DNA from 3 places in the Thauera sp. ZXT1-4 genome. Region 2 is predicted to be linked to each of the others. Evidence: riboswitches for the same ligand, from Rfam matches in the RefSeq annotation. Region 2 holds a riboswitch; each other region holds the start of a gene.
What was found. Region 2 has a riboswitch for cobalamin ahead of ACUH78_RS12815 (GNAT family N-acetyltransferase). Riboswitches for the same ligand answer to the same signal wherever they lie in the genome.

Region 1: another riboswitch for cobalamin. It lies ahead of bluB (5,6-dimethylbenzimidazole synthase); the one in region 2 lies ahead of ACUH78_RS12815 (GNAT family N-acetyltransferase).
Region 3: another riboswitch for cobalamin. It lies ahead of ACUH78_RS04965 (TonB-dependent receptor domain-containing protein); the one in region 2 lies ahead of ACUH78_RS12815 (GNAT family N-acetyltransferase).

Annotation. Positions count from the first base shown of each region.
Region 1 is NZ_JBQWSN020000013.1:47,085-54,500, reverse strand. Features, by position in the region: gene ACUH78_RS11675 (adenylosuccinate synthase) at 1-853, shown strand, start outside; tRNA gene ACUH78_RS11670 (tRNA-Leu) at 1,042-1,126, opposite strand; tRNA gene ACUH78_RS11665 (tRNA-Leu) at 1,277-1,361, opposite strand; gene rnr (ribonuclease R) at 1,401-4,100, shown strand; gene rlmB (23S rRNA (guanosine(2251)-2'-O)-methyltransferase RlmB) at 4,093-4,845, shown strand; cobalamin riboswitch at 4,973-5,166, shown strand; gene bluB (5,6-dimethylbenzimidazole synthase) at 5,216-6,043, shown strand; gene ACUH78_RS11645 (nitrate- and nitrite sensing domain-containing protein) at 6,121-7,416, shown strand, end outside.
Region 2 is NZ_JBQWSN020000016.1:5,163-12,578, forward strand. Features, by position in the region: gene ACUH78_RS12810 (ribonucleoside-diphosphate reductase subunit alpha) at 1-2,456, opposite strand, end outside; gene ACUH78_RS12815 (GNAT family N-acetyltransferase) at 2,514-3,086, opposite strand; cobalamin riboswitch at 3,244-3,449, opposite strand; gene ACUH78_RS12820 (ketopantoate reductase family protein) at 3,449-4,390, opposite strand; gene adh (aldehyde dehydrogenase) at 4,681-6,201, shown strand; gene ACUH78_RS12830 (DUF779 domain-containing protein) at 6,291-6,671, shown strand; gene ACUH78_RS12835 (sigma-54-dependent Fis family transcriptional regulator) at 7,026-7,416, shown strand, end outside.
Region 3 is NZ_JBQWSN020000004.1:74,816-82,231, reverse strand. Features, by position in the region: gene ACUH78_RS04990 (mitochondrial fission ELM1 family protein) at 5-907, opposite strand; gene cobC (alpha-ribazole phosphatase family protein) at 921-1,499, opposite strand; gene ACUH78_RS04980 (adenosylcobinamide-GDP ribazoletransferase) at 1,508-2,287, opposite strand; gene cobT (nicotinate-nucleotide--dimethylbenzimidazole phosphoribosyltransferase) at 2,324-3,382, opposite strand; gene cobU (bifunctional adenosylcobinamide kinase/adenosylcobinamide-phosphate guanylyltransferase) at 3,490-4,038, opposite strand; cobalamin riboswitch at 4,130-4,365, shown strand; gene ACUH78_RS04965 (TonB-dependent receptor domain-containing protein) at 4,498-6,336, shown strand; gene ACUH78_RS04960 (FecCD family ABC transporter permease) at 6,388-7,374, shown strand; gene ACUH78_RS04955 (ABC transporter ATP-binding protein) at 7,371-7,416, shown strand, end outside.

The DNA of each region.
Region 1 (7,416 bases), on a different contig from region 2:
GTTCGATCGTGCGCGCTTCGCCGCCAAGCTCAAGGCCAATCTCGAATATCACAACTTCGTGCTGACGCAGCACCTCGGTGCCGAGCCGGTCGATTTCCAGGCCGTGTTCGACGAGGCGATGGCGGACGCCGAAGAGTTGCTGCCGATGGTGGCCGACGTCTCCGCCGAGCTTTACGCGATCAACAAATCGGGGGGCTCGCTGCTGTTCGAGGGTGCGCAGGGTACGCTGCTCGACATCGACCACGGCACCTATCCCTTCGTCACCTCGAGCAACTGCGTGGCCGGACAGGCCGCGGCGGGCTCGGGCGTCGGGCCCAGCCGCCTGCACTACGTGCTGGGCATCACCAAGGCGTATTGCACCCGCGTCGGCGGCGGCCCGTTCCCGACCGAACTCGACATCGAAACCAAGGGCGTGCCGGGCGAGCAGATGTCGACCAAGGGTCGCGAGTTTGGCACCGTTACCGGTCGCAAGCGCCGTTGCGGCTGGCTGGATCTTGCTGCGCTCAAGCGTTCGATCATCATCAACGGCGTGACCGGCCTGTGCATCACCAAGCTCGACGTGCTCGACGGCCTCGAGGAACTCAAGCTCTGCACCGGCTACATGCTCGACGGCAAGCGCATCGACCTGCTGCCCATGGGCTCGGAAGAGGTCACGCGCTGCGAGCCGATCTACGAAACCATGGCGGGCTGGAGCGGCACGACCTTTGGTGCGCAGAGCTGGGACGCTCTGCCGCAGGAGGCACGCGCCTATCTGCACCGCATCGAGGAGATCTGCGAGATCCCGATCGACGTGATCTCCACCGGCCCCGAACGCGACGAGACCATCCTGCGGCGCCACCCGTTTGGTGCCTGATCGAGGTTTGCAGCCGAAGCAGGCCCTCGCGGGCGTGCTCAAATCTGTGGGGGCGGGCGTGTCCGCGAGTGTTGCCTGCACCGCAGGCGTTCGTGGATGCGCCCGCTCCCACAGTGCTTTCGAGTCGCTTCGCGTGAGCAGAGCGGTGAACGAAAAAAGCCGGCTTTCAGCCGGCTTTTCCCTGCAACTGGTGCCCAGAAGAGGACTCGAACCTCCACGCCTCGCAGCGCTAGTACCTGAAACTAGTGCGTCTACCAATTCCGCCATCTGGGCAGGGACGCGCATAATAGCAAAGTCGCTCGCGTGCGTGAAGCGATTTGTCGGTTTCTCTGCTGCGAGCCCCGAAGCCGTACGACAGTGGACAGAGACGGACAACAACAGACAACAAAAAAGCCGCTCCGAAGAGCGGCTTTCCTGTGAAACTGGTGCCCAGAAGAGGACTCGAACCTCCACGCCTCGCGGCGCTAGTACCTGAAACTAGTGCGTCTACCAATTCCGCCATCTGGGCAAGAAGACGCGCATTATAAGCACGAAATGAAGATTGTCAATGACTCGCAAAACGAAACAAACTGAAAAGAAACGTGGCAACGCTGCCGCACCTGCAACAAAGAAAGCCCCTGCGGCGCGCAAGTCCGAGCCCAGGAAGGCGTCCTGTGACCGGGCTGGCGCTGCCGCCAAGCGCGCGGACGCGCGCACGGCGCCGCAGACAGCCAGCCACGAAAAGCCCGTTCGCGGTCCGGGGCGCAGCCGCGCGGCGCGCAAGGCCGCCGCAGTACAGGCGAGCGCGATCCGCCTCGCGGACCCCTTCCACGCCCGCGAGGCGATGCAGTACGAGAACCCGCTCCCCAGCCGTGAGTACGTGTTGCAGGTTCTCACCGATCGCGGTGTTCCGATGCCGTTCTCGGAGCTCAGTGCCGCGCTCGATATCGCTCCCCATGAGCTGGAGCACTTCGATCGCCGACTGCGTGCGATGGAGCGCGACGGCCAGCTCATCCGCAACCGGCGTGATGCTTACCTGCTGCCTTCCAAGGCGGACCTGATCAAGGGCCGCGTCGAGGGGCACCCCGACGGTTTCGGCTTCGTGCGTCGCGATGACGGTGAGCCCGACATCTTCCTCGGCCCCAAGGAGATGCGCGAGGTACTCCATGGCGACCGCGTCATCGTGCGCATTTCCGGCACCGATCGGCGTGGCCGCCCCGAAGGCAAGCTGGTAGAAGTGCTGGAGCGCGCCAACACTCGCGTCGTCGGCCGCGTCATCAACGAGCACGGCGTAATGATCGTCGTGCCCGAGAATCGCCGCCTGGCGCAGGACATCCTGGTCGCCCCCGGTGGGCGCAAGAAGCCCGAGCCGGGCCAGATCGTCACCGTCGAGCTGGTCGAGCAGCCCACCAAGTACGCCCAGCCGATCGGCCGCATCGTCGAGGTGCTCGGCAACTATGCCGACCCCGGCATGGAGATCGAGATCGCGCTGCGCAAGCACGACCTGCCCTTCGAGTTCTCGTCCGAGGCCAAGGCGCAGACGCGCAAGCTGCCCGACGTTGTGCGCAAGAAGGACTGGGCCGGCCGCGAGGACCTCACCAAACTGCCGCTGGTGACCATCGACGGCGAGACCGCGAAGGACTTCGACGACGCGGTGTATTGCGAGCGCCAGGGCAAGGGCTACCGCCTGATCGTCGCGATTGCCGACGTCTCGCACTATGTGGACGCCGCCAGCGCGCTCGACAAGGACGCCTTCGACCGTGGCAACTCGGTGTACTTCCCGCGCCGCGTCATCCCGATGCTGCCCGAGAAGCTCTCGAACGGCCTGTGCTCGCTCAACCCCCAGGTCGAGCGCCTTGCGATGGTCGCTGACATGGCCATCTCGGCCACCGGCGAGATCAAGAACTACCGCTTCTACCCCGCAGTGATCTGGTCGCACGCGCGCCTGACCTACACCAAGGTCGCCGCCGCGCTGTACGAGCAGGATCCGGCGGTGCGCGCCGAACTCTCCGCGCTGCTGCCCCACCTCGAGAACCTCGACAAGCTCTTCCGCGTGCTGCTCAAGGCGCGCGCCAAGCGCGGCGCGATCGACTTCGAGACCACCGAAACCCGTATGATCTTCGACGATAACGGCAAGATCGCGCAGATCGTGCCCGAGGTGCGCAACGACGCCCACCGCCTCATCGAGGAGTGCATGCTCGCCGCCAACGTGTGTGCGTCCGACTTCCTCGCCACCCGCGAGCACCCGGCGCTGTACCGTGTCCACGACAGCCCCTCCGAGGACAAGCTCGCCAAGCTGCGCGAGTTCCTCAAGGAGTTCGGCCTCGGGCTGGGCGGCGGTGACGAGCCGCGCGCGAGTGATTTCGCGAAGCTGCTCGAGCAGGTCAAGGATCGCCCCGACGCCCAACTGCTGCAGACCGTGATGCTGCGCTCGTTGAAGCAGGCGATGTACAGCCCGGACAACGTCGGCCACTTCGGCCTCGCCTACGAGTCCTACACCCACTTCACCTCGCCGATCCGGCGCTATCCCGATCTGCTGATCCACCGCGGAATCAAGGCCGCGCTCGGCGGTGACCAGTACCGCCCGGGCGACTGGGAGCAGATCGGCCTGCACTGCTCGATGACCGAGCGCCGCGCCGACGAGGCCACCCGTGACGTGGTCGCCTTCCTCAAGTGCTACTTCATGCAGGACCGCGTCGGTGAGGAGTTCACCGGCAGCGTGTCGGCGGTCGTGCCCTTCGGCCTGTTCGTCGCGCTCGACGACATCTTCATCGAGGGCCTGCTGCACATCTCGGATCTCGGGAGCGACTACTTCCACTACGACGAGATGCGCCACGCGCTCATGGGCGAGCGCACCGGCAAGCAGTTCCGCCTCTCCGACCGGGTCAAGGTGCAGCTCGTACGGGTGGATATGGCGACCAACAAGATCGACTTCCGCCTCATTGAAGGGCAGCTGCCGGCCGAGCCGAAGGCGCCTGCGCAGCCCGTCGAAGTGCCAGCCGCGGCTGCGGCGCCGGCAGAGAGCAAGAAAGCGCGCAAGCCGCGCGCCGCCCGTGCGAAGAAGTCTGCCGGCGCGCCGCCCCTCGAGGTGAGCGCTGTCGTGTCGGAAGCCGCCGAGCCGAAGCCCCGCAAGGCGCGTACGAAGAAGTCCGCCGCCGAACCAGTCGCCGTAGCCGCAGCCGAAGCGCTAGAATCCGCGCCCGCAACCGCGGCTCCGGCACGACGCGTCCGCCGCAAGACCACCACCAAGGGCACCGACCGTGGCTAAAGCACCCGAGAACACTCCCACCAAGCTGATTTACGGCTTCCACGCGGTTTCTGCCAAGCTGCGCCACGCGCCCGAATCGGTGCTGGAGATCTACCTCTCCGGTGACCGCAAGGACGCGCGGGTGAAGAAGTTCATTGCCCAGGCCGAGGCTGCCGGTGCGCGCATCCTGCAGAGCGAGGGCGACAAGCTCGACGGCATGGTGGGCACCCGCCGCCACCAGGGCGTGGTCGCCAAGGTCGACGCCACCCGGCGCGAGATCAAGCTCGCCGATGTGCTCGACAGCCTGGACGAGAACGCGCTGATCCTGGTGCTCGACGGCGTGCAGGATCCGCACAACCTCGGCGCCTGCCTGCGCGTGGCCGACGCCGCCGGCGCGCACGCGGTGGTGGCGCCCAAGGACCGCGCGGTGGGCCTCAACGCCACCGCGATCAAGGTCGCCAGCGGCGCCGCCGATACCGTGCCCTACATCACCGTGACCAACCTTGCCCGCGCCCTGCGCGAGATGCAGGACGCCGGCGTGTGGGTCGTCGGTGCCGCAGGCGAAGCCGACCAGTCCATCTACGACATCGACCAGAAGGTGCCGGTGGCGTGGGTGCTCGGCGCCGAAGGCGACGGCCTGCGGCGCCTCACCCGCGACACCTGCGATGCGCTTGCCCGCATCCCCATGCACGGCAGCGTCGAAAGCCTCAACGTGTCGGTGGCAAGCGGGATCTGCCTGTTCGAGGCGCGCCGCCAGCGGGGCTGAAAGCGGCCGGGTGCTTTGACCGTTTGCTTGTCCGGTCCGCGCCCGGCATTCAGCGTGCGGGTGCTGCAGGAACGCACTGACCCAGCGCACGTCTTTTGCCGCGGCAGCCCGTTTGCGGCTAAGCTTGCGCCCCTGTTTGCTTCGAGGTGCCCGCGCGCTGCGCGGGAGAATCGGGAAGGTGGTGCAAACCCACCGCGCGCCCAGCGCCGTGAAGGGGATTGTCCGGGCAAGGTTCGCCCAGCCACTGGTCCGCAAGGACCGGGAAGGCGTCCGGATGAGTTGATCCGCAGCCGGAAGACCGGCCTCGAAGTGCACCCAGCAGCCGCCTGGTCGGTGGCTGTCCACTGCTCGACGACAAGGGGAATACTTCATGAGCAGCCCGACGCAGGCGCATGCCGCGCCGGCGCGTACCCACGCGCCCGCATTTACCCAAGAACCGGTCACGAACGACCTGGCCGGCAGCGCCGGCCCCGCGCGCTTCCAGGCCGATCCGCGCTTCGATGCGGCCGAGCGCGACGCGGTCTATCGCGCCATCCATACCCGCCGCGACGTGCGTGGCGAGTTCCTGCCCGATCCGATCCCCGACGAGGTGCTCGCGCGTGTGCTCGATGCCGCTCATCACGCGCCCTCGGTCGGCTTCATGCAGCCCTGGGATTTCATCGTGGTGCGCTCGCGCGCGGTGCGCGAGCAGATCCATGCTGACTTCCTTGCCGCGCACGCCGAGGCCGAACAGATGTTCGACGAAGGCAAGCGCGACACCTACCGCAACCTGAAGCTCGAAGGCATCCTGGAATCGCCGGTGAACATCTGCATCACCTGCGACCGCAGCCGCCATGGGCCGGTGGTGATCGGCCGCACCCACATCGGTGCGATGGACGTGTACAGCGCGGTGTGTGCGGTGCAGAACCTGTGGCTGGCCGCGCGTGCCGAGAACCTCGGCGTGGGCTGGGTCAGCATCCTGCACCCGCAGGCGCTGCGCGAGGCGCTGGGCATCCCGCGTGAGATCGTGCCGATCGCCTACCTGTGCATCGGTCACGTGAGCGCGTTCCACGCCCGGCCCGAACTCGAGGCTGCGGGCTGGTTGCCGCGCATGCCCTTGCCCGAGTTGCTGCATTTCGATGGCTGGCAGGGGCCCGCGGACGAGGCTGGCGAACAGCTCATCGAGCAGGTGCGGAAGCTGCCTCCTCACCCGCGCTGACGCTGGCTGCGCACGGCTCTTGCTTGGTTCTACCCCTGCGGCCTCGGCCGCAGAACAAGAACCCTCGGGAGCCCCGTATGAAATCGACCCTGGCCTTTCTCGTCGCTGCTCGTCGCAGCGAGATCCACGAGCTGGAACAGCTTGCGCGCAGCTGCGAGCTCGTCCAGCTCGTGGGCGAACTCGTGCACCGCCTGCAAGGCGAGCGCGGCGCCTCGAACCTTTTTCTGGCTTCCGCGGGCGTGCGCTTCGGTCCGGAGCGGAAAGAGCATGCCGAGGCAAGCCGCAGCGCGGAGGCGGCCGTGCGCGCCTGGCTGGGGCGGCCGGAGATCCGTGACGCCGTGCCAGGTTTCGCTGTGGCCGGCGGCGCTCGGCTGTTTACCCGTATCGCCCTTGCGCTGCACCGCGTCGACATGCTCCCCGATCTGCGCGAGGCGATCGTGCGCCAGCGCTGCTCAGTCGCCGAGGCGACAGCGCACTTCAGGCGGACCATCGCCGCCCTGCTGGCGCTGGTGTTCGAGGCGGCGGACGTGGCAGCCGATCCCGCGATTTCACGGCTGCTCGTGGCGCTGTTCAACCTCATGCAGGGCAAGGAACTCGCTGGCCAGGAGCGTGCGCTGGGCACTGCAGTGTTTGCTGCGAAGGCCGATCCGGCAGTGGATGGTCCCCCGCTGCTGTACCTGATCGAGGGCCAGGAGGCGTGCTTCCAGCGCTTCGAGGCCTTTTCTCCGGAGGATGTGCGGACGGCCTGGCGGGGCGTGCAGCAGGCGATGCCGCTCGTCGAACTGGAGCGCCTGCGCCGCAAGCTGCTTGCAGATGGGCAGGATGCTGCGGGCGTGCCCGAGCGGGCCCAGGACTGGTTTGCCTGCTGCTCGCTGCGCCTCGACCGCGTGCGGGAGGTCGAAGCGCTGCTTGGTGTGGCACTGAGGACGGAATGCCTGCGGCGCAGCGAGGCCCTGCAGGCAGATCCGGATGACCCGCAGCGGCTCGCATCTGCACTGGACGGACTGGACGGACTGGACGCCGCAGGGGCCACGCCCGGCGTGCGCATGGGTGAAGAAGGAGCGGAGGAAGGACGCGCCGGTGAGTTCGGCGGGCTGAATGGTGGGCTGGAGGGCGGGGCGGGCAGGCCCGCGGTGCCCGATCCGATGGGGCCGCGTCTGGCCGCTTCGATCGTCGACGTACTGCATGCGCAGTCGCGCCGGCTGCAGGCGATGACTGACGAACTCGCTGCCGTACGTGCGAGCCTGGAGGAGCGCAAGCTCGTCGAGCGCGCGAAGGGGGTGCTGATGCGCCACCAGGGGCTCGCCGAGGATGAGGCCTACCGCCTGCTGCGGCAGACGGCGATGAACCAGGGGCGCCGCATCGTCGAGGTT
Region 2 (7,416 bases):
CACAGGCCGAGTGCCTTCAGTTCGCGCACGAGATGCGCGTTGACCACGGTGAACTCGCCCGACAGGTTGGATTTGACGTACAGGTTCTGGTAGTCCGGCTCGATCGAGGCGGACACGCCGACGATGTTGGAGATGGTCGCGGTCGGTGCGATGGCGACGCAGTTCGAGTTGCGCATGCCATGGCGGGCGATGCGCTCGCGCAGCGGCCCCCAGTCGAGCGCGGACGAGCGGTCGACTTCGAGCAGGGCGCCGCCGCCTTCGTTATTCCCTCTACTGCTGCGGCCACGGCCCTCGGCCAGCAGCGCGAGGCTGTCCTGCGGCAGGATGCCCCGGTCCCACAGGCTGCCGCGGAAGCTGGAATATGGCCCGCGTGCCTCGGCCAGCTCGGTCGAGGCCCAGTAGGCGGCGTGGCACACGGCTTCCATCGAGCGGTCGGCAAACTCGATCGCGGCGTCCGATGCGTAGGCCAGGCCCATCAAATGCAAGGCGTCGGCAAAGCCCATGATGCCCAGGCCCACCGGGCGGTGACGCAGGTTGGCGGCGCGCGCCTTGGGCGTGGCGTAGTAGTTGAGGTCGATGACGTTGTCGAGCAGGCGCATCGCGACGCGCACAGTACGCTGCAGCTTGTTGTGGTCGAGCGCCCAGCGGCCATCGCCGTCGCGCACCAGATGGGCTGGCAGGTTCACCGAGCCGAGGTTGCATACCGCGGTCTCGTCGGCCGCGGTGTTGAGCGTGATCTCGGTGCACAGGTTGGAGCCATGCACCACGCCCACGTGCTGCTGCGGCGAGCGCAGGTTGCAGGCGTCCTTGAAGGTGATCCATGGATGCCCGGTCTCGAACAGCATGGTCAGCATCTTGCGCCACAGCTGGATGGCGGGCAGGCGCTTGAAGAGGCGGATCTCGCCGCGCTCGGCCTTTTCCTCATACGCGCGGTAGGCCGTCTCGAAGTCCTGGCCGTAGCGCTCGTGCAGGTCGGGCACGTCGACCGGCGAGAACAGGGTCCATTCGGCGTTCTCCAGCACGCGCTTCATGAACAAGTCGGGAATCCAGTTCGCGGTGTTCATGTCGTGCGTGCGGCGGCGCTCGTCGCCGGTGTTCTTGCGCAGTTCGAGGAATTCCTCGATGTCGAGGTGCCAGGTTTCGAGATAGGCGCACACCGCGCCCTTGCGCTTGCCGCCCTGGTTCACCGCCACCGCGGTGTCGTTGACCACCTTGAGGAAGGGGATCACGCCCTGGCTCTGGCCGTTGGTGCCCTTGATGCGGCTGCCGAGCGCACGCACCGGCGTCCAGTCGTTGCCCAGACCGCCGGCAAACTTCTGCAGCAGGGCGTTTTCCTTGATCGACTGGTAGATGTCTTCCAGGCTGTCGGCCACCGTCGTCAGGTAGCAGGACGACAGCTGCGAATGGCGGGTGCCGCTGTTGAACAGCGTCGGCGTGCTGCTCATGAAGTCGAAGCTCGACAGCAGCTCGTAGAACGCGATGGCCTGTGCCTCGCGGTCGATCTCGTTGATCGCCAGGCCCATCGCCACCCGCATGAAGAAGGTCTGCGGAAGCTCGATGCGGCGGTCGTCGACATGCAGGAAGTAGCGGTCGTACAGCGTCTGCAGGCCGAGGTAGTCGAACTGCAGGTCGCGCTCGGGCCGGATCGCCGCCGCCAGGCGGGCGAGGTCGAAGTCGGCCAGCCGGGGATCGAGCAGCTCCGCCTCGATGCCACGGCGGATGAAGGCGGGCAGGCAGGCGGCATAACCCTGATCGGGGTCGGCCATGTCGGCCTGCGAGGCCTCGTGCCCGAGCACTTCGACGCGGATCGCCGACAGCAGCAGGCGGGCGGCGACACGGCCGTAGTCCGGCTCGCGCTCGATCAGCGTGCGTGCAGCGAGCACCAGCGCTTGGCGCACGGCGGCAATCGGCACGCCGTCGTAGAGGTTGTGCAGGGCGTGTTCGAGCACGGTGTCGGCGGACACGCCGTCCAGCCCTTCGCAGGCCTCGCGGCACACGGCGAGCAGGGCGGCGCGGTCGAGCGGGCGGCGCGCTTCGCCATCGACGACGTGCAGCACGGGGCCGGCGCCGCCCGCCTGCGCTTCGGCGTCCTTCTGCGCGGCGCGTTCGGCAGCGCGGCGTTCGCGGTAGAGCACGTAGGCGCGCGCGACGTCGTGCTCGCCCGAGCGCATCAGCGCCAGCTCGACCTGGTCCTGGATGTCCTCGATGTGCAGCATGCCGCCGTCGGGCAGGCGACGGGTGAGGGCGCCGACCACGGTATCGGTGAGTCGGGCCACGATGTCGCGTACGCGTGAGGACGCCGCGCCCTGGCGGCCCTCGACGGCGAGAAAGGCCTTGGTCATGGCGACGGCGATCTTGTTCGGATCGAAGGCAACGACGGCGCCATTGCGGCGGATGATCTGGAAAGCGGCGAGTTGCATGGCGCTATCAAGTGCTTCGGCGGGAAGTCGGTCCACGGGTGGTCCTCGTCTGGGTGAGTGCGGATGAAACGGGTTTCTGAGGGAAGGCGAGCTTCAGGCGGCCGCGAGGCTGACTGCGCTGGGGGCCGGGCAAGGATGGGCGTCGTCGCCGGCGTGGGACTCGGCCCGCAGATCCAGCGTCAGGGGGGCGGTGTGGCTGCCGCCAGGCCGACGGAAGCCGCTGGCGGCAGCCATGTGGAGTACCGCCGGGCTGACGCTGTGACACACGATCCGGCCTGCGCCGTGCAGGCGGGCCAGTGCAATGACGTGGTTGAACAGTGCTCGGCCCAGTCCGCGCTGGCGATGAGTTGCGGTGACGCTGAGCCCGAAGTCGACCTCCCCATCGCGCACCGCGACATGGGCGAGGGCGACGATGTCGCCTTGTGCGGTGCCCAGACCATGCACATGGTCGCGTGCGAAATCGAGCGTGGCGACGTAGGCGGCGATGCCTTCGTCGCGGATGCCGTGGCTGAAGCGCAGCAGGCGGTCATCGGCATCCAGCGCAAGAAGGTGTTCGAGGATGCGGGGGGCGTCGGCGGGGCCGAAGCGGAACATCGGCCTCAGAACGGCGCCCGTGGAATCGGTCGGCGGTGTCAGCGTTGCAGCGGGGCGGTCGGCGGTGGACATGGCGGAGATCCGGTGCGGGCAGGGCGGATCTCCGACGCACGGGCGTGATGCGTCACGCGCATGGCAATGCCATGCGGTGCTGCCGTGCCATCAGGAAAGCGAGCAAGTGAAATGGTGTGAGCCATGCCTCTTGTCAGGGACACCCCGCCCCAAACTGTTGAAGGTGATGTGCATGGCAGGTCTCCTGGCTCACGGGTCGTCGTCTTGCGCCAGCCTTCCCGGAAGATTTCCAGTGGCAGAGAGGGCGCAGGACTCGCCGATTACAGTTGCGGGGGCAGCTCCGGGGTTCGCGCTGGGCGCGGCACCGGATTCCCTTTTCATGTCCGCCGATGACGGCGGACAACCATGAACAGGGGCGGAGGTTAGCCCTGGCCCCCGGCGCTGTCAAACGCGCCGCGTTCGATCGCGCGCACCAGGGTATGCACCGCGCGATGTGTCGGAACTTCGAGCCCGGCCGCCTCGGCCATGGATAGCAGGGCGCCGGTGATGGCGTCGATCTCGGTGTGGCGGCCGGCGAGGACGTCCTGCAGCATGCTGGCGCGGTTGGCGGCGGTGGCGCGGGCAACGCCATGCACCCGCGCGAGCGCGGCCGCTTCGTCGAGCTCGAGGCCGTTGGCGCGCAGTACCGGCAGTGCCTCGCGCACCAGGGCGTCGAGCAGTACGCGGTGCGGCGGCTCGAGCAGGGCGCCGTTGGGTACGCGGAACAGCGCCGCGAGCGGGTTGATGGCGACGTTCACCAGCAGCTTCGCCAGCCGCGCGGCGGTGATTTCCGGCTCGATGCGAGCCTCGAGACCCGCGTCCTCCAGCATCCGCGCGAGCGGCTCGAACCCGGGCGGCAGCAGGGTTTCGCCTGCGCCTGAGGGCTGCACCCGGTTGCCGTCGCGCCACGCGCCCTCGGTTGTGATGCCCTGATCCACGTGTTGTGCGTGGCAATGCCCGCGCAGCATGTCCACGGTGATCCCGTTCTGCAAGGACAGCACGCCGATGGGTCGCATGCGTGAGGCGACTTCCGCGGCTGCCGCTGTGTCGGCGGCCTTCACCAGCACGATCACCCAGTCGGCGACAGGGGGGTGGGCAGCGTCGAAGGCTTCCAGGGCGAGTGTTTGCTCGCCCACTTGCACGCCGGTGCGGAGGCTTGCGACCCGGTGTGCGTTACGCGCAATCACGGCGAGCGGCACGACGGCGCGCAGCCGCGCAGCAAAGTGCAGGCCCAGCGCGCCGGCGCCGATGATCGCAACCGGGAAGCGCGTGTCGGCCAGGCTGTGGTGTGTGGCACGAGGGGGCGCCTCGAGGTTACTGTCCATTCGATACGTACGGAGCGGTTCGGATTTCAAGTGGATCCCTGCCTGTTGCGTGCCAGACGGCTTCGCGGTCGCGATGTCGCATAAACATCGGATGGGTGCTCCGGCATGGCTGCTCCATGGAGCATCTGGAGCAACTCAACCTGTTCATTCCACCCAATGGGAACAGCCGATGGGATGTGCTGTGGGGCTGGAATGCCCGAATCCAGGCGCATTCGCATTCTGGCATGACTCCTGCTGGAGGTGAGATGCAGCGACTTGCTGTGCATCCAGAAAATCGAGGAGACGAGATCATGCTGTACGCAATGCCCGGCCAGGCCGACGCCAAGGTTCAGTTCAAAAGCCGTTATGACAACTTCATCGGTGGCAAATGGGTGGCCCCGGTCAAGGGGCAGTATTTCGATGTGGTCACCCCGGTTTCCGGCCAGAAGTACACCCAGGCCGCGCGCTCCACGGCCGAGGACATTGAGCTGGCGCTCGATGCCGCACACGCGGCCTTCCCGACCTGGGGCAAGACCGACGCCACCACGCGCTCGAACATCCTGCTCAAGATCGCCGACCGCCTCGAGGCCAACCTCGAACTGCTCGCCTACGCCGAGACCGTCGATAACGGCAAGCCGATCCGCGAGACGCTCAACGCCGACATCCCGCTCGCCGTCGACCACTTCCGCTACTTCGCCGGCTGCCTACGCTCGCAGGAAGGCGGCATCTCGGAGATCGACGAGAACACCATGGCCTATCACATCCACGAGCCGCTGGGCGTGGTCGGCCAGATCATCCCGTGGAACTTCCCGATCCTGATGGCGGCGTGGAAGCTGGCGCCGGCTCTGGGTGCGGGTAACTGCGTGGTGCTCAAGCCCGCCGAGTCGACCCCGATCTCGATCCTGGTGCTGATGGAGCTGATCGCCGACCTGCTGCCGCCGGGCGTGCTCAACATCGTCAACGGCTATGGCCGCGAGGCCGGCATGCCGCTCGCCACCAGCAAGCGCATCGCCAAGATCGCCTTCACCGGCTCGACCTCCACCGGCCGCGTCATCGCCCAGGCCGCTGCAAACAACCTGATCCCGGCCACGCTGGAGCTGGGCGGCAAGTCGCCCAACATCTTCTTCGCCGACGTGATGGACAAGGACGATGCCTTCCTCGACAAGGCGATCGAGGGCCTGGTGCTGTTCGCCTTCAACCAGGGCGAAGTGTGCACCTGCCCGAGCCGCGCGCTGATCCAGGAATCGATCTACGACCGCTTCATGGAGCGCGCACTGAAGCGCGTCGCCGCCATCAAGCAGGGCAGCCCGCTCGACACCGACACGATGATGGGGGCGCAGGCCTCGCAGGAACAGATGACCAAGATCCAGTCCTACCTCGCGCTCGGTCGTGAGGAGGGCGCCGAGGTCCTGATCGGCGGCAATCGTGCCCAACTTGGCGGTGACCTGGCCGACGGCTTCTACATCCAGCCGACGCTGTTCAAGGGCCACAACAAGATGCGCATCTTCCAGGAAGAGATCTTCGGGCCGGTGCTCGCGGTGACCACCTTCAAGGACGAGGCCGAGGCCCTGGCGATCGCCAACGACACCCTGTACGGTCTGGGTGCCGGCGTATGGAGCCGCAACGGCAACGTCGCCTATCGCATGGGCCGGGCCATCCAGGCCGGCCGCGTGTGGACCAACTGCTATCACGCCTACCCGGCGCACGCTGCCTTCGGCGGCTACAAGGAGTCGGGCATCGGCCGCGAGACGCACAAGGTCATGCTCGACCACTACCAGCAGACCAAGAACCTGCTCGTGAGCTACAGCGAGAACAAGCTCGGCTTCTTCTGAGCGACCGTCCTCTCTCCCCATGCCCTGTCCGGGGCATCTCCTCGGGGGCGGGCAACCGCCCCCTTTTTTGCATTGCGGAGGACGAAGCCATGGTCGAACGCGTCATTGCCACGCCTGCGGCGCTGGAGCTGATCGCGCAGCTCAAGGCCGAGCATGGCCCCGAGCTGATGTTCCACCAGTCCGGCGGCTGTTGCGACAACAGCGCGGCGAACTGCTACCTGCCCACCGACCTGACGATCGGGCCGCATGACGTGCGTCTCGGTGAGATCGGCGGCGTGCCGTTTTACATGAGCGCGTCGCAGTACGAGTACTGGAAGCACACTCAGCTGATCATCGACGTGGTCGAGGGGCAGGGCGGTACCTTTTCGCTCGAGGGGGGCACGGGCAAGGCCTTCCATACCCGGTCGCGACTGTTCAGCGACGAGGAGCTCGCTGAAATCGACGCTGAAGAGCTTCAGCGCAAGGGCTGAGCGCGCTCTGCAGCGTCAGAAGGACAAGGTTTCCCAGCCCGGGGCGCGCACGAGAAAGCCGCTGCACCTGCCTGGCCAGTGACCTCCGGGCACCGCACATCGGGGGCGAGCCCGTGAGCGCGCATTGCGGTAGGGCAGACATGGCAGCCGGCGCCGAAGCGAGTTAGAAGGGCGTCGCGCACTGCTGCTGCACCATTCCTTGGCGCGAACAACTTCACCAGGTTGCCGGCGATCGGATTAGCATGTGGCCCGTGCGTCGGGGGCTGGCCTGCAGCCACGCCGATCGCACCGATCGAGATAGCTCGCCGGGCGTCTGCAAGCAGCCCGAGCATTGGCTGCGGGGGAGACGAAACGATGAGATTCGAAGCGGCAGACGTAGTCGCGCCCAATGCGGTGGCCTCGTTGCGGCGCAGGTTTCTTGAGCGCGGTGAATTGCCCCAGGGGGGGGTGGCCGCGCCTGTGCTGCGATCCTGGGAACGTTGCCTGCGATTGAGGATGGAGGTGGGCGACAGGGGGGAGTTTTCAGGTTCGACCCGCGGTGACCTGGTCGTGGCGCGTGAGCGCAATACCGTGCTGCTCAGTCACGCGAGCGCGGTCATGGAGCACCTCCATGAGCAGATTCGTGCCTCGGGGAGCATGGTCTTGCTCGCGGACGCGAGTGGCTTGATCTTGCACGGCATTGGTGATCCCGCCTTTGTCGATCGTGCCAGCCGGGTTGCCCTGCAACCGGGTGCGAGCTGGAGCG
Region 3 (7,416 bases), on a different contig from region 2:
GCGGCTACCCCGGCCAGCGCGACAGCATGAGCCCGGCCACACGATCGGCTTCGCACAGGCGAGTCTGCGGAACGAGTAACCGGGCCTTCCGCTCCCAATCCGCAAACGGGGTGACGAAGCCCTCGCGCTGCAGTTGCGCCACCCCTGCGGTGATCCGCGTTTCGCCCTGCCGCGGCACCGAGAGTAGCCCGGTGGCTGCGCCGGCGGTGAGGCTCTCGTACACCATCGAGACGCTGTCCTCCGTGACCCAGGCCTGCGCACTGCGCGCAACCTGTTCCATCGCCCAGCCGGACGGTGTGTCGCGCACCGGGCGTACGTCCACGCCGCGTTCGCGCAGGGCGAGCAGTGCCGACTCGGTGTCGGCCGGCGTGCGGCGCGAGGTGGTCAGCGTCCAGCGCATCCCTGGTGTGGCGGCGAGGATGGCGTCGATTTGCGCGAGCAGGCCGGCACTGTTCCAGCCGTGGTGCTTGGACGGCCCGCCGATCAGGAACAGACCCTTGTCGACTTCGCGCTCGCGGCTGGGGTGGGCGGTGTTGAGCACGCCGCGGGTGGCGATGATGTTGGCACGCTCGGGCGGATGATCGTGCTGCGGGATCACGCACAGGTCGAACCAGCCCAGTGGCAGGCTGGGCCGCATCAGCGCGATGAGCTTGCCGCCGCGCGCGCGTCGTGCGGCAAGGCCGGCGAGGTGGGTGCGATGGCCGGCGACAAGGATGAAATCCGGGTCGGGCAGTCCTGCGCCCGCCGGGAAGTGGCCGCCCAGCCACTGCCACAGCGCGCTGTGCCCGGCCGGGGCGTCGATCCAGTGCGCCTCGACCGCCGTGCGCGACGCCAGCGCCTGCGCCAGCCCCTGCAGCTGGCTGCGATGGCCGGGCTTGTTGTCGGTGATGAGCCAGAGGGAAGTCATCGGGGCTTCACCTTCATCCGCGGTTGAACCACTTCAACACCACGCCCCAGCTTTCCATGTCGATGCGTGTCACCTGTCCGCAGCCGAAGTCCAGTCCCAGCCAGCGCTCGGGCGGCAGGCCGAGGAGGTGGCCCGCGATGACGCGCAGCGGGCCGCCGTGGGCTATGACGACGAGGTGTTCGGGCGCCGTGCCTGGAAATACCCTATTTCCAGATTCTTGCCTGATCTCGTCCAGCCATTGCAGCACGCGTGCCGCCATCTCACGCGGCGACTCGCCGCCTGGCGCGCGAAAGCCGAGCGGGTCGGCGGCCCAGGCGTCGATGGCGCTGCCGATGTCGGCAAAGCTGCGGCCTTCCCACTCGCCGAAATGAATCTCCTTGAGCCGGTCGTCGAGGTGCGGCGTTCCAAGTGCCTCCGCGAGCAGGCGCGCACGCGCGAGCGGGCTGGCGTGCAGCGCGAAGCTTTCCGGCAGCAGCGGCCGCAGGCGGGCGGCGACCTCGGCAGGGCATTCGGCCAGGCCCAGATCGGTCTGCCCGTAGCAGGTGCCGGGCTCGACAGCGGGGCGGGGGTGGCGGATGAGGTGAAGTTGCATGCGCGGTTTCAGGTGGCCAAGGGGGTGCCGATGGCGGTGAGCACCCCGATATAGCACGCCAGCTCCGCCGCCTGCTGCACCGCGCCGAGCAGGTCGCCGGTGTGGCCGCCCAGGCGGCGCTGGAAGAGGCGGGCGAGCCAGAGCGTGACCAGTGCGGCGAGGATCAGCGACCCGGCCGCGGGCGCGAGGCCGAGCCCTGCCAGGGGCAGCAGGCCGAAGACCGTTGCGAATGCCAACTCGGCGCGCGGCAGCCGCTTCGCCACGGTCCGCGCCTTGGCACTGTCGTCCTCACGTGCGTAGGGCAGGGCGTGCAGCACGCCGACCGCGGCCAGGCGCGACAGCGCGTGCGCGGCGATCAACGCGGCGGCGGCTGTCGTGGGCGAGATGGCAGCGAGCTCGATCAGTGCTGCGGCCTTGGCCAGCAGCATCAGCACGATGGCGATGGCGCCGTAGCTGCCGATGCGCGAGTCCTTCATGATCGCGAGGATCTGTGCCTTCTCCCAGCCGCCACCGAGGCCGTCACAGGCGTCGGCAAAGCCGTCTTCATGCAGGGCACCGGTCAGGCGAACAGTGAGCGCCATCGAAAGAATGACCGCGAGGCTCGCCGGCAACAGAGAGGCGAGCACGAGCAGCGCTGCGGCGCCGGCGCATCCCACCACCCAGCCCACCAGCGGCAGCCATGCGGCGGCGTGCGCGAGCCGTTCCGGCACCCATTCCACCCAGGCGGGCACGGGTAGCCGGGTGAAATAGCCCAGCGCGGTGAAGAAGCGGGCGAGCTGCTCGCGCATGGCCGCGTTCCGGGGGCGTGAAAACCGTTTTCGCGCTTAGGTCGCCGGGCCCTGGTCGCTCACCCCGGCTGACTCGAAGCTCGCCATGTCGTTGAGGAAGTTGACCGCGGCCTGCACCAGCGGCAGGGCGAGAGCGGCGCCCGTGCCTTCGCCGAGGCGCAGGTCGAGCTCCATCAGCGGTTGGGCGTCGAGATAGTCGAGCTGCACGCGGTGCCCCGGCTCCTGCGAGCGGTGGCCGAATATGCAGTAAGACAGCACGTTGCAGGCGATGGCATGTGCAGCCAGCAGGGCGGAGGTGACGATGAACCCATCAACCAGGATCAGCATCCGCCTTTCCGCTGCACCGAGCATTGCACCGGCCATCATCGCAATCTCGAAGCCGCCGTACTGGGCCAGCACCTCCAGCCCGTCGTGGTGTCGGCCGCCGCGTTCGAGCGCCCGCGACAGCAACTGGCGCTTGCGGATCAGCCCGGCGTCGTCCAGCCCGGTGCCGCGCCCGGTCACGCTGTACAGATCGCCGTCGCGGGCCGCGCCCACCAGGCAGTGGGTGATCAGCGAGGCCGAGGCCGTGTTGCCGATGCCCATCTCGCCGAAGGCGACACAGTTGCAGCCGTTGTCCGCCAGCGCATGGGCGAGTTCACGGCCGCGCTGCAGGGCGGCGTCGCGCTGGCCGGGCGTCATTGCCGGCTGTTCGATGTAGTTCGCGGTGCCCGGCGCGATCTTCGCGTCGATCAGTCCGGTGCGTTTGCCGAAATCGTGATTCACCCCGGCATCGACCACGGCGAGCCCCCAGCCCATCTGCTTGCTGAACACGTTGATCGCGGCGCCGCCGGCGAGAAAGTTCTCTACCATCTGCCAGGTGACGTCCTGCGGAAAGGCCGATACGCCCGCCTTGGCCGCGCCATGGTCCCCGGCGAATACCACCATGTGCGGCTGGCGGATCTCGGGTGTGAGCGTCTGCTGGATGAGGCCGATCTGGTGTGCGAGCGGCTCCAGGCGCCCGAGCGCGCCGAGCGGCTTGGTCTTGCGGTCGATCTTGTGTTGCAGCGCGGCGGACAGCAGCGGGTCGGGCGGAACGATGGTGAAAGGTTTCATGGTGACAAGCTTGGTCGGTTGGACGAGATGTTCATCGTGGACGGGGGCTACGCAGCCGCATGGAGTGCAGCACACGCGGCCGTCCTGGATGTCGTGCGGCTCGCAGTTTAGCCCTGCTTCAGCACCAGCGGCAGTCCAGCGGCGACGAAGACAACCCGTTTGCATAGGGTGGCCACTGCCTGGTTGAGCCGTCCGGCCTCGTCGCGAAACAGCCTGCCAAGCTGGGTTTCGGGCACCAGCCCCAGCCCAACCTCGTTGGCGACGAGGAGAATTCGGCCGGGCAATGCGGGCAAGGTGGCGAGCAGTCTCTCGCGCTCGCGGCGAAAGCGCGGCAGTTCGTCGGCGGCGGCTCCGGGGGGCAGGTGCCCGGCGTCGATCAGCAGGTTGGTGACCCACAGCGTCAGGCAGTCCACCACCAGACAGCGATCGGGTGCGGCTTCGCGGCGCAGTGCATCGGCCAGCGCCACGGGCGCCTCCACCGTACGCCAGCCCGCGGGGCGGTCGGCCTGGTGGCGGCGGATGCGCGCGGCCATTTCGTCGTCGAGGGCTTCGGCGGTGGCGATCACCGTCACCGCAAGTCCGGATCCGGCTGCGCGCCGTTCGGCTTCCCGGCTCTTGCCGGAGCGTGCGCCGCCGAGGATGAGTTCACATGTCATTGTCGTGGTTTGGTCTTCCGCTCGTCGTGCGGATTCTTTTTGCAGTGCACGATACCGCCTCGTACGGTATCATCCGCCCCCACTGCCCCGAAAGGGGCAACGCGTTATCGGTGCCCGCGGGCGTATCTCGCCCAGGGTTAAACGGGAAACAGGTGCGCGGCCCTTCGCAAACGAGGCCGCAATGCCTGTGCTGCCCCCGCAACGGTAAGTGCGCGCAAGGTGTGTCCTGCAGCCACTGGGAACATTCCCGGGAAGGCGACTCACCCGTCCGGCCATCAGGCCGGCACAGCGCACGAGCCCGGAGACCGGCCGGAACGCGGAATGGCGGATGTGCCGCGGGGTGGCGGCGACGGGCGCGGTTTGTCTTGCTCTCTTCGGTTCTACCTGCCTCGTGGTGCGTCCATGTGAAGTTGCCATGGCGTGCGGGGACGCGCGGTGTGGCGAAGGGAGAGCCCTACGATGAATATCCGCTTCTCCGCGCTCGCTTCGGTGGGCGCGCTGTGCTGTTTCACCCTGCCGGCCGTTCATGCCGCCGATGCCCAGTTGGGCCATGTGGTCGTCACGGCCACCCGTCAGCCGGTCAGTGCAGATGCCGCGCTCGCGAGCGTCGACGTGATCGAACGTGACGAGATTGCCCGTGCCGGTCATTCGAGCCTGCTCGGCCTGCTGGCGTCGCGGCCGGGGGTGCAGATGGCACGCAATGGCGGCCCTGGATCGAGCGGAAGCGTCTATATTCGCGGCGCCAACGCCGGGCATACGCTGTTGCTTGTGGACGGTGTCCGCATCGGCTCGGCGACCAGCGGCTCGCCGGTGCTGGAAACCATCCCGCTCGAGATCGTTGAGCGCATCGAGATCCTGCGCGGCCCCGGCAGCGCACTTTATGGTGCGGATGCGCTGGGCGGCGTGATCCAGGTGTTCACCCGCAAGGGCAAGGAGGGCTTCCACCCCTCGGTGCGCGTGGGTGCCGGCAGCGACGGCGCACGTGAAGCCAGCGCCACGCTGGCTGGCGGTGCGGGTGTCCTGCGCTATAGCGTGACCGCTGGGCATGAGCGCAGCGACGGCTTCAATGCGCGCACGCCGGTGCTTTCCGTGAACGACCGCGACGACGACGGTTTCCGCGAGGATTACCTCAGCGCTTCGCTGGCGCTGGACCTGGGCGGCAACGACGAAATCGGTGCCAATGTGCTGTATTCCGACATGCGCAACTGGTACGACGCAGCCCAGCCCTTCGATTCCTATCTGGACAAGCGCACGGAATCCTATGGCATGTATCTGCGCAAGCAGCATTCGTCCGATTGGGTCAGCACCCTGCGTTTCGGCCATGGCGTCGATGCGCTCGAGAACCAGTCGAATGCCGGCGCGCGTTCCCGCTTCGACACGACACAGCGTCAATTGAGCTGGCAGCACGATATTGCGCTCGGTGGCGGCTCCTTGATGGCGGCCTACGAGTTCCTGCAGCAGCGCGTGCAGACGACGACCCACTACGAGAGGACCCGGCGCCATATGAACGCCTTCCTGCTCGGCTGGGGCGGCGAGTTCGATCGCCACCGCGTGCAACTCAATGCACGTCACGACCGAAATTCCCAGTTCGGCAGCAAGACCACCGGAACAGCGGCCTACGGCTACGAGATCACGCCGGAGTGGCGCGTCCATGCAAGCATCGGCAATGCGTTCAAGGCGCCGACCTTCAATGATCTCTATTACCCCGTAGAGTGCTATCCGATGTGGGGCTGCTTCGGTGGGAATCCGGCGCTCAAGCCGGAGGAGGCGCTCAATCGCGAGATCGGTGTGGCCTGGGAGCGCAATGACCTCAGCCTGGGGCTGACCTATTTCAACAATCGCATCCGAAACCTGATCGATTGGAGCAGCGGTGTGGCGGCGAACGTCGGCCGGGCAGACATCGAGGGGGTGGAAGCGAGCCTGGGTGCCATGCTCGGGAAGTATCGCGTGCGTGCCAGCGTCGACCTGCTCGATGCGGAGGATCGGCAAACCGGCGACGAGCTCGGCCGTCGCGCGCGCATCAGCGGTGCGCTTGCGCTGGAAAGGCTTGCAGGCGCATGGACCTGGGGCGTGGAGTGGAATGGGAAAGGGCAGCGTTATGATCGGGTGCCCAATGCCCCTGCCGGTCGCCTGGGGGGCTATGGCCTGGTCGATGCGTACGTGCACTACGCCGTGGCGCCTGACTGGAGTGTGGAAGTTCGCGCCAACAACCTGCTCGACAAGGACTACGAACTTGCCAAGGGGTACGGAACACAGGGCCGGAGCGTCTTTGTGGCACTGCGCTACGCCATGCACTGATCGCCGATGCCTGCAATCGCGCTACGTGGGGAGTCGCGCGTGAGTCCAGCCATGCGCCGCACGCGATCGCCGCTGGCGATCACCGTGGTCCTGCTGCTGGCGGGGGCGCTTGCGCTGCTCCTGGCGCTCGTCGCCGGGGGGCTGCCGGTGGGGACAGCCGACGTACTGGGTGCGCTTACCGGCGCGGACGGTATGAATGCGACCGTGATCCGCGAACTCCGCCTCCCCCGCGCCCTTGCTGCCTTCGCCTGCGGTGGCCTGCTCGCCACCGCGGGTGCCCTCATGCAGGTCTTGTTGCGCAACCCGCTGGCCGACCCCTACATCCTCGGCATTTCGGGCGGCGCGGCGGTGGGTGCGCTGGGGGCGATCACGCTCGGGGCGGCTGCGTTCTGGGTGGACGCCTCCGCCTTCGTCGGCGCGCTCACCGCGATGCTCGTGGTCTTCGGTCTGGCACACGGTGACGGCAGCTGGACGCAGACGCGGCTGTTGCTGACAGGCGTCATCGTCGCGGCTGGCTGTGGCGCCGCGGTCTCGCTGATGCTTGCGCTCGCGCCTGACACACGCGTGATGTCCATGCTGTTCTGGATGATGGGCGATGCGAGCGCAGCAGCGCGGCCGTGGCCGGCGCTGCTGGTGCTGGCGCTGGCGCTGGTGGTCGTGTTGCCGTTTGCGCGCGACCTCAACGTGCTCGCCCGCGGTGAACTCTCCGCGCGGGCGCTGGGCGTACAGGTGGGGCATCTGCGCATCGCGCTGTACGTGCTCGCTTCGCTGCTGACTGCGACCGCGGTGACGCTGGTCGGCTCGGTGGGCTTCGTCGGCCTGATCGTGCCGCACCTGGTGCGGCTCGCGCTGGGCAACGACCAGCGTGTGCTGATCCCCGCTGCGGCGCTCGCGGGGGGCACCCTGCTGACCCTGGCCGACACCGCTGCGCGCACCGTGATGGCACCGCAGCAGTTGCCGGTGGGCGTGCTCACCGCGCTGATCGGCGTGCCGGTCTTCCTGTTCCTGCTCTCGCGCAGCCCGCGCAGCACACGATGAACGCTGCCCGTCGCCCCCTGCCGGAGGATGCGGCTCCGCTGC